3 regions of the Knoellia sp. LjRoot47 genome follow, and region 1 is predicted to be linked to each of the others. Evidence: predicted binding sites of a transcription regulator. Region 1 holds the regulator's gene; each other region holds the start of a gene.
What was found. The regulator LexA, encoded in region 1, represses DNA repair genes until DNA is damaged. The targets are predictions, from matches to a motif close to TCGAACANNTGTTCGA.
Positions count from the first base shown of each region.

Region 2: a site for LexA is predicted at 1,955-1,970, ahead of ACSQ11_RS15705 (DUF6504 family protein). Genes of this name have one in related genera too.
Region 3: a site for LexA is predicted at 1,678-1,693, ahead of ACSQ11_RS04920 (DUF222 domain-containing protein). Genes of this name have one in related genera too.

Region 1 covers NZ_CAXUQS020000002.1:371,531-374,732, reverse strand. Annotated here, with positions in the region: gene ACSQ11_RS16475 (sunset domain-containing protein) at 1-1,311, shown strand, start outside; gene lexA (transcriptional repressor LexA) at 1,408-2,160, opposite strand; gene ACSQ11_RS16465 (LysM peptidoglycan-binding domain-containing protein) at 2,345-2,746, shown strand; gene ACSQ11_RS16460 (VOC family protein) at 3,052-3,202, shown strand, end outside.
Region 2 covers NZ_CAXUQS020000002.1:207,644-210,845, reverse strand. Annotated here, with positions in the region: gene metF (methylenetetrahydrofolate reductase [NAD(P)H]) at 1-614, shown strand, start outside; gene ACSQ11_RS15715 (nuclear transport factor 2 family protein) at 706-1,104, opposite strand; gene ACSQ11_RS15710 (YbaK/EbsC family protein) at 1,377-1,898, opposite strand; gene ACSQ11_RS15705 (DUF6504 family protein) at 2,016-2,333, shown strand; gene ACSQ11_RS15700 (SAV_6107 family HEPN domain-containing protein) at 2,339-2,740, shown strand; gene ACSQ11_RS15695 (DNA polymerase III subunit alpha) at 2,832-3,202, shown strand, end outside.
Region 3 covers NZ_CAXUQS020000001.1:984,391-987,592, forward strand. Annotated here, with positions in the region: gene ACSQ11_RS04920 (DUF222 domain-containing protein) at 1-1,666, opposite strand, end outside; gene ACSQ11_RS04925 (SRPBCC domain-containing protein) at 1,892-2,347, shown strand; gene ACSQ11_RS04930 (DNA-3-methyladenine glycosylase family protein) at 2,366-3,022, opposite strand; gene ACSQ11_RS04935 (SDR family NAD(P)-dependent oxidoreductase) at 3,028-3,202, opposite strand, start outside.

The DNA of each region.
Region 1 (3,202 bases):
CTGACCGCCGCCCATGCGAACAAGGGGGTTGAGGTTCGTGTCGACGGGTCACTCGCCGGACATGCACCTGCGTCGCGGACGAGCGAGCGTTCGGCGTTGGTCGTGACGCCTGGTACGCCATCCATTGCGGGTCTTCCTATGGTGGGCAGCGTTCTGACTGCGGGGCCCGGGGCTTGGGCCACCGGCACCGCGGTGACCTACCAGTGGTTTGCCGACGGCGCGCCTGTCCCCGGAGCTACCGGCCGGACATTCACACTCACGACCGCGCAGGACGGGAAGGCCCTCCATGTCGCTGTCACTGCATCCAAGCCGGCCTATGCCACGGTGACCCGTGGTTCCGCGGCCACGAAAAGGGTCATGCGTTGGTCCTCGCCCGGCATCTCCGGCTACTTCGCCTACGGCCAGCCCCTCACTGCGCGGCCCGGGGTCTGGACGACGGGCGCCACGTTGCGGTACCAGTGGTTCGCGGACGGTCGTGCCGTTGCTGGTGCGACCACCGCGACGCTCAAGCTGGGTACGGCCCAACGGGACCGGCGGATCTCGGTCTCGGTCACCGGATCCAAGGCGGGACATCTAACAGTGGGCCGATTCTCGGCGCAGTCCGCTCGGGTCCTCACCGCTGGGACGCCGACGGTGGCAGGCACCCCCATGCTCGGCGGCCGTATGACCGCTCGGCCAGGGACATGGTCCGCGTCCACCAGCCTGTCGTACGCCTGGCTCGCGGACGGAGTCGTCATTCCCGGTGCCACGGGGTCGACGTACACGTTGGGCAGCACGACAAGCGGCAAGCGAATTTCCGTTCGCGTCACCGGACGCAAATCTGGATATGCCACCATCGCAAGGGTCTCGGCCGCGACCCTGCGTGTTCCCGCGACAGCAGCGCCGTCCGTCGCGGGCTCAACGCTCGTGACCTACGCCCTCACCGCGCGCCCGGGGGCATGGACTGCAGGAACGACCTTCCGCTATCAATGGTTCGCCAATGGTGCCGCCCTGTCTGGGGCTACGGCTTCGACGCTACGTCTGGGGACGGGTGTTGTGGGGAAGAAGATCAGTGTGCGAGTGACGGGTAGCAAGGCCGGGTTCGCCACTGTGGCAAGGACCTCTGGGATCACAGGCGCTGTGGGCTACCCGTCGAGGACTGTGCCGATCAGCCTCTCGAGCTGCCCCTCCTGGGCCCCGATCAAGGGCAACGCCAGTTCGATGATCTACCACATGCCGGGCGGCGCCTACTACGCCATAACGAACCCTGAGGAGTGCTTCCGCACTCAGTCAGCCGCTGTTGCGGCGGGGTACCGGGCCTCCAAGCGCTGACCCGGACTGAGCAGAACGGCGGCGACATTCCGCGTGGGATGTCGCCGCCGCTTCATTCGACGGTTGGTCTGGCGTCACGTCTGTGACGGGCTGAGCTCAGACGCGGCGCAGGACCGCGGTGACCTTGCCGAGGATCGTCGCGTGGTCGCCGTCGATCGGGTCGAAGGCCGGGTTGTGCGGCATCAGCCAGACCTTGCCGTCCTTGCGCTTGAACGTCTTGACCGTCGCCTCGTTGTCGAGCATGGCCGCGACGATGTCGCCGTTGTCGGCCGTCGGCTGCTGGCGCACGACGACCCAGTCGCCGTCGCAGATGGCGGCGTCGATCATCGACTCGCCGACGACCTTGAGCAGGAAGAGCGACCCCTCGCCGACGATCTGCTTGGGCAGCGGGAAGACCTCGTCGACCGTCTCCTCGGCGAGGATCGGGACGCCGGCGGCGATCTGGCCGAGGACCGGGACGTAGCTCGCCTCGGGGCGCACGTCACCCGAACCGGTCGGGTCGAGGTCGGCGTCGACGTCGTCGGGGGCCGCGCCGCCGCGGTAGCCGCGGATGTCGCTCGGGGTGTCGGGGGAGACGACCTCGAGGGCACGGGGGCGGTTGGGGTCGCGGCGCAGGTAGCCCTTCTTCTCGAGGGCGTGCAGCTGGTGCGATACCGAGCTCGGGGACGTGAGCCCGACGGCCTGGCCGATCTCGCGCATGCTCGGCGGGTATCCACGACGGTCGACCGAGTTGCGGATGACGTCGAGGACCTTGCGCTGACGCACGGTGAGCGTGCCGTCGCCGGGGTCGCGGTCGGGCAGCTCGTGGACGGCGGCGTCGTCGGCGTCCTGGCGGCGCTTGTCGCTCATGGTTCGTCTCCTCGCAGGGGCGTTGTCAGAGGTGCCTGATTGGCTTCTCGACATGACGTCAGAGTACGGAGTTCGAGCAGGTGTTTCAAACATCTGTTCGAGGCGTGTCTTGAAGTAGTCGAACATCCGTGCTAGAAATCGTACAGACGTTCTATCGAACGTCCTTTCGACCCAGGAGGACCTCATGAGTGCAGCTGTCGCCTACGACACCGCAGCCGGGTATGCCGTCCCGCTCCCGACGCGTCGTCCCGAGCGTCCGCGCCTGGTCCTCGTGCCCACCGGCGAGTCGGTCCGCGAGGTCGCGGGGCCGGCGCTGCGTCTGACCCGCGTCGGTCGGCTCGTCATCACGAGCACGGTCCTCCTCCTCGCCCTCGTGGCCGCGTTCGTCGGTCTCACCGGCGGAGCGTCGGCATCCGTCGCGCCGGTCACCGTGACGGTCGAGCAGGGGCAGACGCTGTCGCAGATCGCGGCCGAGCAGATGGGCGGCATGCCGGTCACGTCCGCGGTCGCCGAGCTGCAGCTCGCCAACGGCCTGAGCAGCGCGCAGGTCAAGGCCGGCCAGACGATCGTCATCCCCCAGGGTTGATGTGACTGCGTTGACGGTCCACACACTCCGAGCCGCTTCGACCCCGGTTCGGGCCTGAGTCCTCGAGCGAGCTTCGACCCCTCGCCGGCTCAGCACGGAGGGCGCCCCGCCACTGTTGCGCGGGGCGCCCTTTGCCGTGCCCGGGAGTGTGTGGGCGGCTCTCCAGTGACTACGTGACGCTGTGCCTCCACGTGTCGCGTCTGACGGCGACTTCGTGGCCCAGGGGCCACCCACCGATCCTGGTTTCGGTGGCCGGCGGGTGGTCAGCGGGCACACAGTGCGGCGGAGTCGCGGTTGACTGGGGCATGAGCGACGACGGCGTGACGCGCGTGCAGAAGATTCGGCAGCTGCGAGTGGTGGTGGAGGCGGACGACTACGACGAGGCGGTCCGGTTCTACCGGGACGTCCTCGGTATGGACGAGATCGCCGCGTTTTCCGAGGGCGGGGAGGACCGCG
Region 2 (3,202 bases), 160 kb from region 1:
GCCGCGTCGTGGGGCAGTACGCCGCGGCCGGGGTCCGCAACATCCTCGCCCTGCGCGGCGACCCGCCGGGTGACCCCGGTGGCGAGTGGGTCGCCCACCCCGAGGGGCTCGACCACGCGACCGACCTCGTCGGTCTCGTCCGCACGCTCGGTGACTTCACGATCGGTGTCGCCGCGTTCCCCGACGTGCACCCCGCGTCGCCCGACCTCGACCACGACGTCGAGGTCATGGTGAGGAAGGCCGACGCCGGTGCGAGCTTCGCCATCACGCAGATGGTCTTCGACGCCGAGAGCTATCTCCGGCTGCGCGACCGCGTGGCGCAGCGTCGCGACCTGCCGATCACGCCGGGCCTGATGCCCGTGACCAACCTCAAGCAGATCACCCGGATGGCGCAGCTCATGGGCACGCCGCTGCCGCGTGCCGTCGTCGACCGGCTCGAAGCCGTGTCGGGTGACCCGGACGCGGTGCGTTCGGTGGGGGTCCAGATCGCCACCGAGCTGGCCCAGCGGATGCTGGCCGAGGGTGCGCCGGGGCTGCACTTCATCACGATGAACCGCTCCACCGCGACGCTCGAGGTCCACGAGAACCTCGGACTGTCGACCAGCGCTCACTGAGCGGTGCGGTGCGGTGCGGTGCGGTGCGGTGCGGGTGTCGGTCGGGCGAGGTCGCACTCGGCGTCGGCGCCGACCGCCGTCGTGACGGCGGTCAGCGCCGGTCGGGGTCGGCCGCGGTGACCTGCGCCCACACCTCGGTGACCGAGGTGAGCACCCCGCCGCTCGCGGCGGCGAAGGTGGCGACGACGTGGACCTCGTCGCTCGTCCCGGTGGCATCGCTCACCGTGGCTCGCAGGACCGCTTCGTCTCCGGCGTCGACGACCTGCTCCCGCTCGAGCCGCCAGTTCCCGGGGTAGTCGCGATTGACGGCGACGAACCCGGCCCGGTCGAACGTCTCGCCGGTGTGGGCGTAGCGAGCCCGGAACCCGGGGGCGAGGAGGGTGTCCAGCGCCTCCCAGTCCTGGGCGTCGATGGCGTCTGCGAAGCGGGTGAGGAGCAGGGCGGCGGAGGCGTCGGTCTCCGTCGACTCGTCGGTGGCGTTCGTGTCCATGGTCGGATCATCGTCCCCGGCGCCGACACCGCGGGTCGGGCGGGCTCGAGGACCTGAGTACCCCGAGCTGTCCTGATCTGAGTATCCGTACGGATCCCGACCCCATCCGTCGGGAGGGAGAGTGGGCCCTGCGGCCGCGTGGCCGGGACGATGAGGGTGGAGGGGCGCTCGTCATTCCGGCGACGCGGCCGTCTCGCGTCCGTCGCGTCCGTCGCGTCCACGCTCCGGGCGACGCGGCCGTCTCGCGCCCGGCCGGGGCGCGCGCCGGCGGGTCAGTCGACCTCGATGGACTTGCCGCTCGTGATCCGCAGCAGCTCGTCGTAGGTGGTCTGGAAGACGGAGTGGCTGTGCCCGGCCGCGGCCCACACGTGGTCGAAGCTGCCGAGCGTGACGTCGACGACGGTGCGCAGGGGAGTGGGGTGCCCGACGGGCGCGACCCCGCCGATGGCGAAGCCGGTCCACTCACGCACCTCCTCGGGAGTCGCCTTGTCGAGCCCGGCCAGGTCGAGCAGCCCGGCGACCCGGTCCTGGTCGACGCGGTGGCCGCCCGAGGCGAGGACGAGGACGGGCTCGGTGCTGCCGTCGTGGCCGCGTCCGGCGAAGACGAGCGAGTTGGCGATCTCGCCGGGGGTGACACCGAGCGCATCGGCGGCGGCGCGGGCGGTGCGGACCGCGTCCGGGAGGTAGCGCACGACCGGCCGGACATGGTGTGCCGCAAGCGTGCTCAGCACGACCGCCACTGACGGGTGCTCGCTGAGGTCACGCTCCGACACGGGGTCGCCGGGCTCGGTCATGGCGTCAGCGTAGGGGCTTGACGCCCCCGCGTCCGACGGTTGTACAGTGGAGGTGTTCGAACAGGTGTTCGACGAACATTCTCACCTCACCCCATCCTGCCCTGAGGAGGCCATGTCGTGGTGCGCCGGTACGAAGAACCCGTCGAGGTGCGCGTCGAGGCGGCGCTGCCCACCGCCGACGGTGCGCTCGCCCTCCGTCCGAGGCCGCGGGCGTTCGTCTGGCGCGGTCGCATCCTCGTCGTCCGCGACGTCCTCGACGACTGGAGCGAGCGCCGCTCGTGGTGGCGCGACCTCGGTGACCTCGGCGAACGTCCCGAGCGGCACGTCTGGCGGGTCGAGGCCGGCAGCGCCGCGGGCACGGGTGTCTACGACCTCGCGTCCGACTCCGTCGACGGCTGCAGCGACCCGTGGGTCCTGCTCCGGGCCCAGGACTGAGCGCCATGGGTGCCGGTCCCGCGCTCGCGCTCCTCGAGCAGTCCCGCCAGAGCCTCGCCGACGCGTATGCCGCGGAGCTGGCCGCCGTCCGCTTCGTCGCCTCCCAGGATGCCTCGATGCGTGCCGCGGCCGCCCTCGTCGCGCGGCAGGGCCGCACCGGTCCGCAGGACCTCTGGCCGCTCCTCGCCCGCCAGGCCCCCGAGCTCGGTGAGTGGGCCGACTTCTTCGCCCTCGCCGCCGTGCACCGCCAAGAGGTCGAGTCGCACGCCCGCCGGGTCTCGGTGCGCGAGGCCGATGACCTGCTGCGGGCCGCCGAGACCTTCGTCGGTCACGTCACCTCGGCCCTCGGTATGCCGTCCGCCCACCCGGCCGTGCACCGCCTCGCCGCCGCCCGCGAGACCGCCTGATGGCCGCGACTGATTGCCCCATTGGGCCCGTCCCAGCCCAGGTGCGGCGGTGCTCGAAGGGGCCCAATGGGGCAATCAGTCGGTGGTGGGAGTGAACCCCGACTTCGTCCACCTCCACGTCGCCTCCGGCTTCTCGATGCGCTTCGGGGCCTCGACGCCCGAGGACCTCGTCGAGCGCGCCGCGGAGCACGGGCAGCCGGCGCTCGCGCTCACCGACCGCGACGGGCTCTACGGCGCGGTCCGGTTCGCGATGGCCTGCGGCCGGGCCGGCCTCGCCCCGATCCTGGGTGTCGATCTCGCCGTCGGGGAGGAGCCGAGGCCGGGGCGCCCTCCGGCCCGGGTCCGCACCCCGGTGCGAGGGGGAGCCGTCGTCGACCTGCGCCTGCCACGAGTCACCGTGCTCGCCCGAGGTCGCGGCGCAGGGGTCGACCGCGGTCTGGGGTGGGCGGCCCTGTGCCGCCT
Region 3 (3,202 bases), on a different contig from region 1:
CCTCGAGCTCATCGATCGCGTCGTCGTCGAAGACCCAGATGTCATCCCAGGGATCGCGGCTCCCCACGTCGAGGGCGCGGCGTCGCCGCTCGGTGTCACGCCGTCGGTCGTCTCGTCGCCGCTCGGCCTCTCGCCGCAGTGTCGCGAGCCGCCCGGGCAGGGCCAGGTCGTAGCTCCCGGGCGTGCATTCCCAGGTGACGGACCTGCCGTCCTCGTCGGGTGGATGGACCGTGGCGACGAGCCGCTGGTCGTGGACGTGGGTGTGGTGTCGCTGGCACAGCAGGGCTGCGTTGGACAGGTCGGAACGTCCGCCGTCGGCCCAGTGCACGACGTGGTGGGCACGAGCCCACGACGCCGGCGCGTCGCACCCCGGCCAGGTGCAGCCGCCGTCGCGGTGGGTCAGTGCTCGCCGTTGCCCGCGGGTGAAGAGCCGGGCCGCTCGACCGACGTCGAGCACCTCACCGGCACTGCCGAGCACCACCGGGATGATGTCGGCGTCGCAGGCCAGCCGTCGGATGTCCCCGGCGTTGAGGATCGTGCCGGATGCCGTGGAGCCCAGCACCGTGCCGAAGGCTGACGTCGACGCGCACCCTTGCACCGAGCCCGCGGACGGGGTGCTGCCGGGCAGAGCGCTGCCGGGCCATGTGCTGCCGGACAGGGCGAGCAGGCGGACGAGGTCGGTGAGTCCCATCGTCACGTGGAGCGCTGTCGGCGCCCCCGCCGGAGCGGACTCCTCGCCGTCGCGCGCGGCGTGCCCGGTGACGATCGACAGGAGCGCCTCGGCGCGTCGCTGACCGGTGGACCGCGGGTCGAAGACACCCGTGGTCGGGTCGGGCACAGGCTTGGCGAGGGGCCCGAGGGCCGCCTCGAGGGCTGCGGACTGCTCGGGCGTGAGGCCCATGCGGTACTCGGTGATGTCGCCCTCGGCGACCTGGGGCTGGGACAGGTGGGCGGCGCTGCGCAGCCGGCGCTGCTGGTCCTCGAGCTCACCGTCGAGGCCGTACTCCGCCAGCAGGCGCGTGCGCACCTGCCTGACCTTGCCGACGCCGCACAGCACGCCGTGGTCGAGCATCGCCGTGGCCACCGTCGGGATCGCCTCAGGGCGGAGCCGGTCGGCCAGGCGCGCCATCTCGGTGAGCACCGAGCGGGCCAGTGGCAAGCCGACCTCGCCGGTGAGGACCCGCGCCCAGACCACGCCCTCGGCTCGCTCCGGGTCGGCGAACACACCCGCGCGCGGCCCCGTCGTCGACCACTGACCGGCCGGCGTGCAGTGGGCGACCTCGACCGCGAAGGACGCGAGCTGCCCGGCGCCAGCCTGACGCAGCGACGGCGCGTGCTCGATCACCCACTCGTGCGCGGACCCTGCTCCCCGGCGAGCCGAGACGAACTCGCCGCGGTGCGCCGCCTCGGTCGTCACGAGCACCTGGGTCGCCGCGGCCTCGGATCGGACCGCGTCGGCCAGCCCCAGCACCTCGGCCAGCTCGGCGCCGCTGAGCTGCGGCAGGACGTCACGCACGGCGGTCAGCGCCGCCCGGGCGGACTCGAGGGTCTCGACGGCAGCGGGGCGGCAGCTCGGTCCCGACGCCGGTTCAGCGCTGAGCCCGAGGCCCGACACGACGGACTCGGCGCGGGACTCGCGCTCGCCGTCCGTCACCTCTCGATCCATACCTCATTCTGTCGAACGCACGTTCGAATGTCAAGCACACGGAACCAGCTGTGGACAACGAATTCGACTGAGCGGCAGGCGAACTCACGCGATCGGCGACGCACGGCATACCCGCTTGCGACAGCCTACGACCGGGCACCGACACGTGGCCTCGACCCACGTGCGTCGGCCCTTTCCTGCAGTCACTCCTCGCGCGAGACGGCCCGTTCGGGCCACACTGGGAAGGTGCTTCCCCGGGACCACGCCCCATCGTCCGACGTCGACGGCGCCATCGTCTGCACGCAGCAGGTCGAGGCCGATCCGGTCCATGCCTTCGAGGTGTTCACGGAGCGGCTGGGCGACTGGTGGGACCCGAGGCTGACCGCGGACCCGTCGACGTTCGAGGGCGCCGACGTCGAGGAGGTCGAGGGAGGCGCGGTCGTCCTGCACCACGACGGAGAGGACTACCCGATCGGGCAGGTCACCGAGTGGACGACGGGCGAGCGCTTCTCGATGACGTTCCACCTGTCGCTGCCGCGCGACCACCCGACCGAGCTCGTCGTCGACTTCGAGCCGGTCGACGACGGCACGCTCGTCACGCTCACCCACGACGGCTGGAACCCCGACAACGTCGCGCGGCGGAGCAAGTTCAGCGAGTGGCCCCACCTGCTGGCGCGGTTCGCGGCGGTCGCCGAGGACTGACCGGAGCGACCCACCGGCCTACGGCCGCAGGTCGACGGTGGTCTCGCGACGTCCCCTTCGGACGAGGTAGCCGTTCCACAGCAGCCGCGCCGCGGTCGACCGGTGCGGGCGCCACTGCTCGCCGAGCTCCTCGAGCACCTCGCCCACCGGCACCTCCGCGAGACCCAGCCGTTCGCCGACAGCCACCTGGAGCGCGCGGTCGCCGATGGGCCAGACGTCGGGGCGGTCGAGGCAGGCGAGCAGGTAGGCCTCGGCGGTCCAGCGCCCGATGCCCGGCAGCGCGGTGAGCGCCGCGGCCACCTCGTCGTCGGGGAGGCCGGCCAACCCGTCGAGGTCGAGCTCGCCGGTGTCCACCGCGGTCGCGAGCGCCCGCAGGTAGCGGTCCTTCTGGCGCGAGACGCCGTCCTCGCGCAGCTGCTCGGGGGTGGTCGCGAGCAGCGCGGTCGGGGTCATGGCGCCGGCGCGGTCGCGCACCCGGCCGTAGGCCGCCGCCGCCGAGGCGAGCGAGACCTGCTGCTCGAGGATGAGCAGCACGAGGCTGGGGAACCCCGGCGGCCGCCACCAGCGTTCGGGCACCCCGTGGTCGTCGAGCTCGGCGGCGAGGTCCGGGTGCAGCGCCGCGACCTCGCGGACGTGCTGCTCCCACGTCGCGTGGTCGACCGTGCCCGGGCCCACGGTCGTCAGGACCTCAGCCCGGTCGCGTCGGCGACCCACTGCCACATGCGCCGGCGCTCGTCGGACGTCGCGGCGTTGCGGCCGAAGTACGCCGTGGGCCGCTCCCGCCGGTCCATCCAGAGACCGCCACCGCGCGGCCGCGGCTGCGCGGCGACGAGCCAGGTCGTCGTGTCGGCGCCC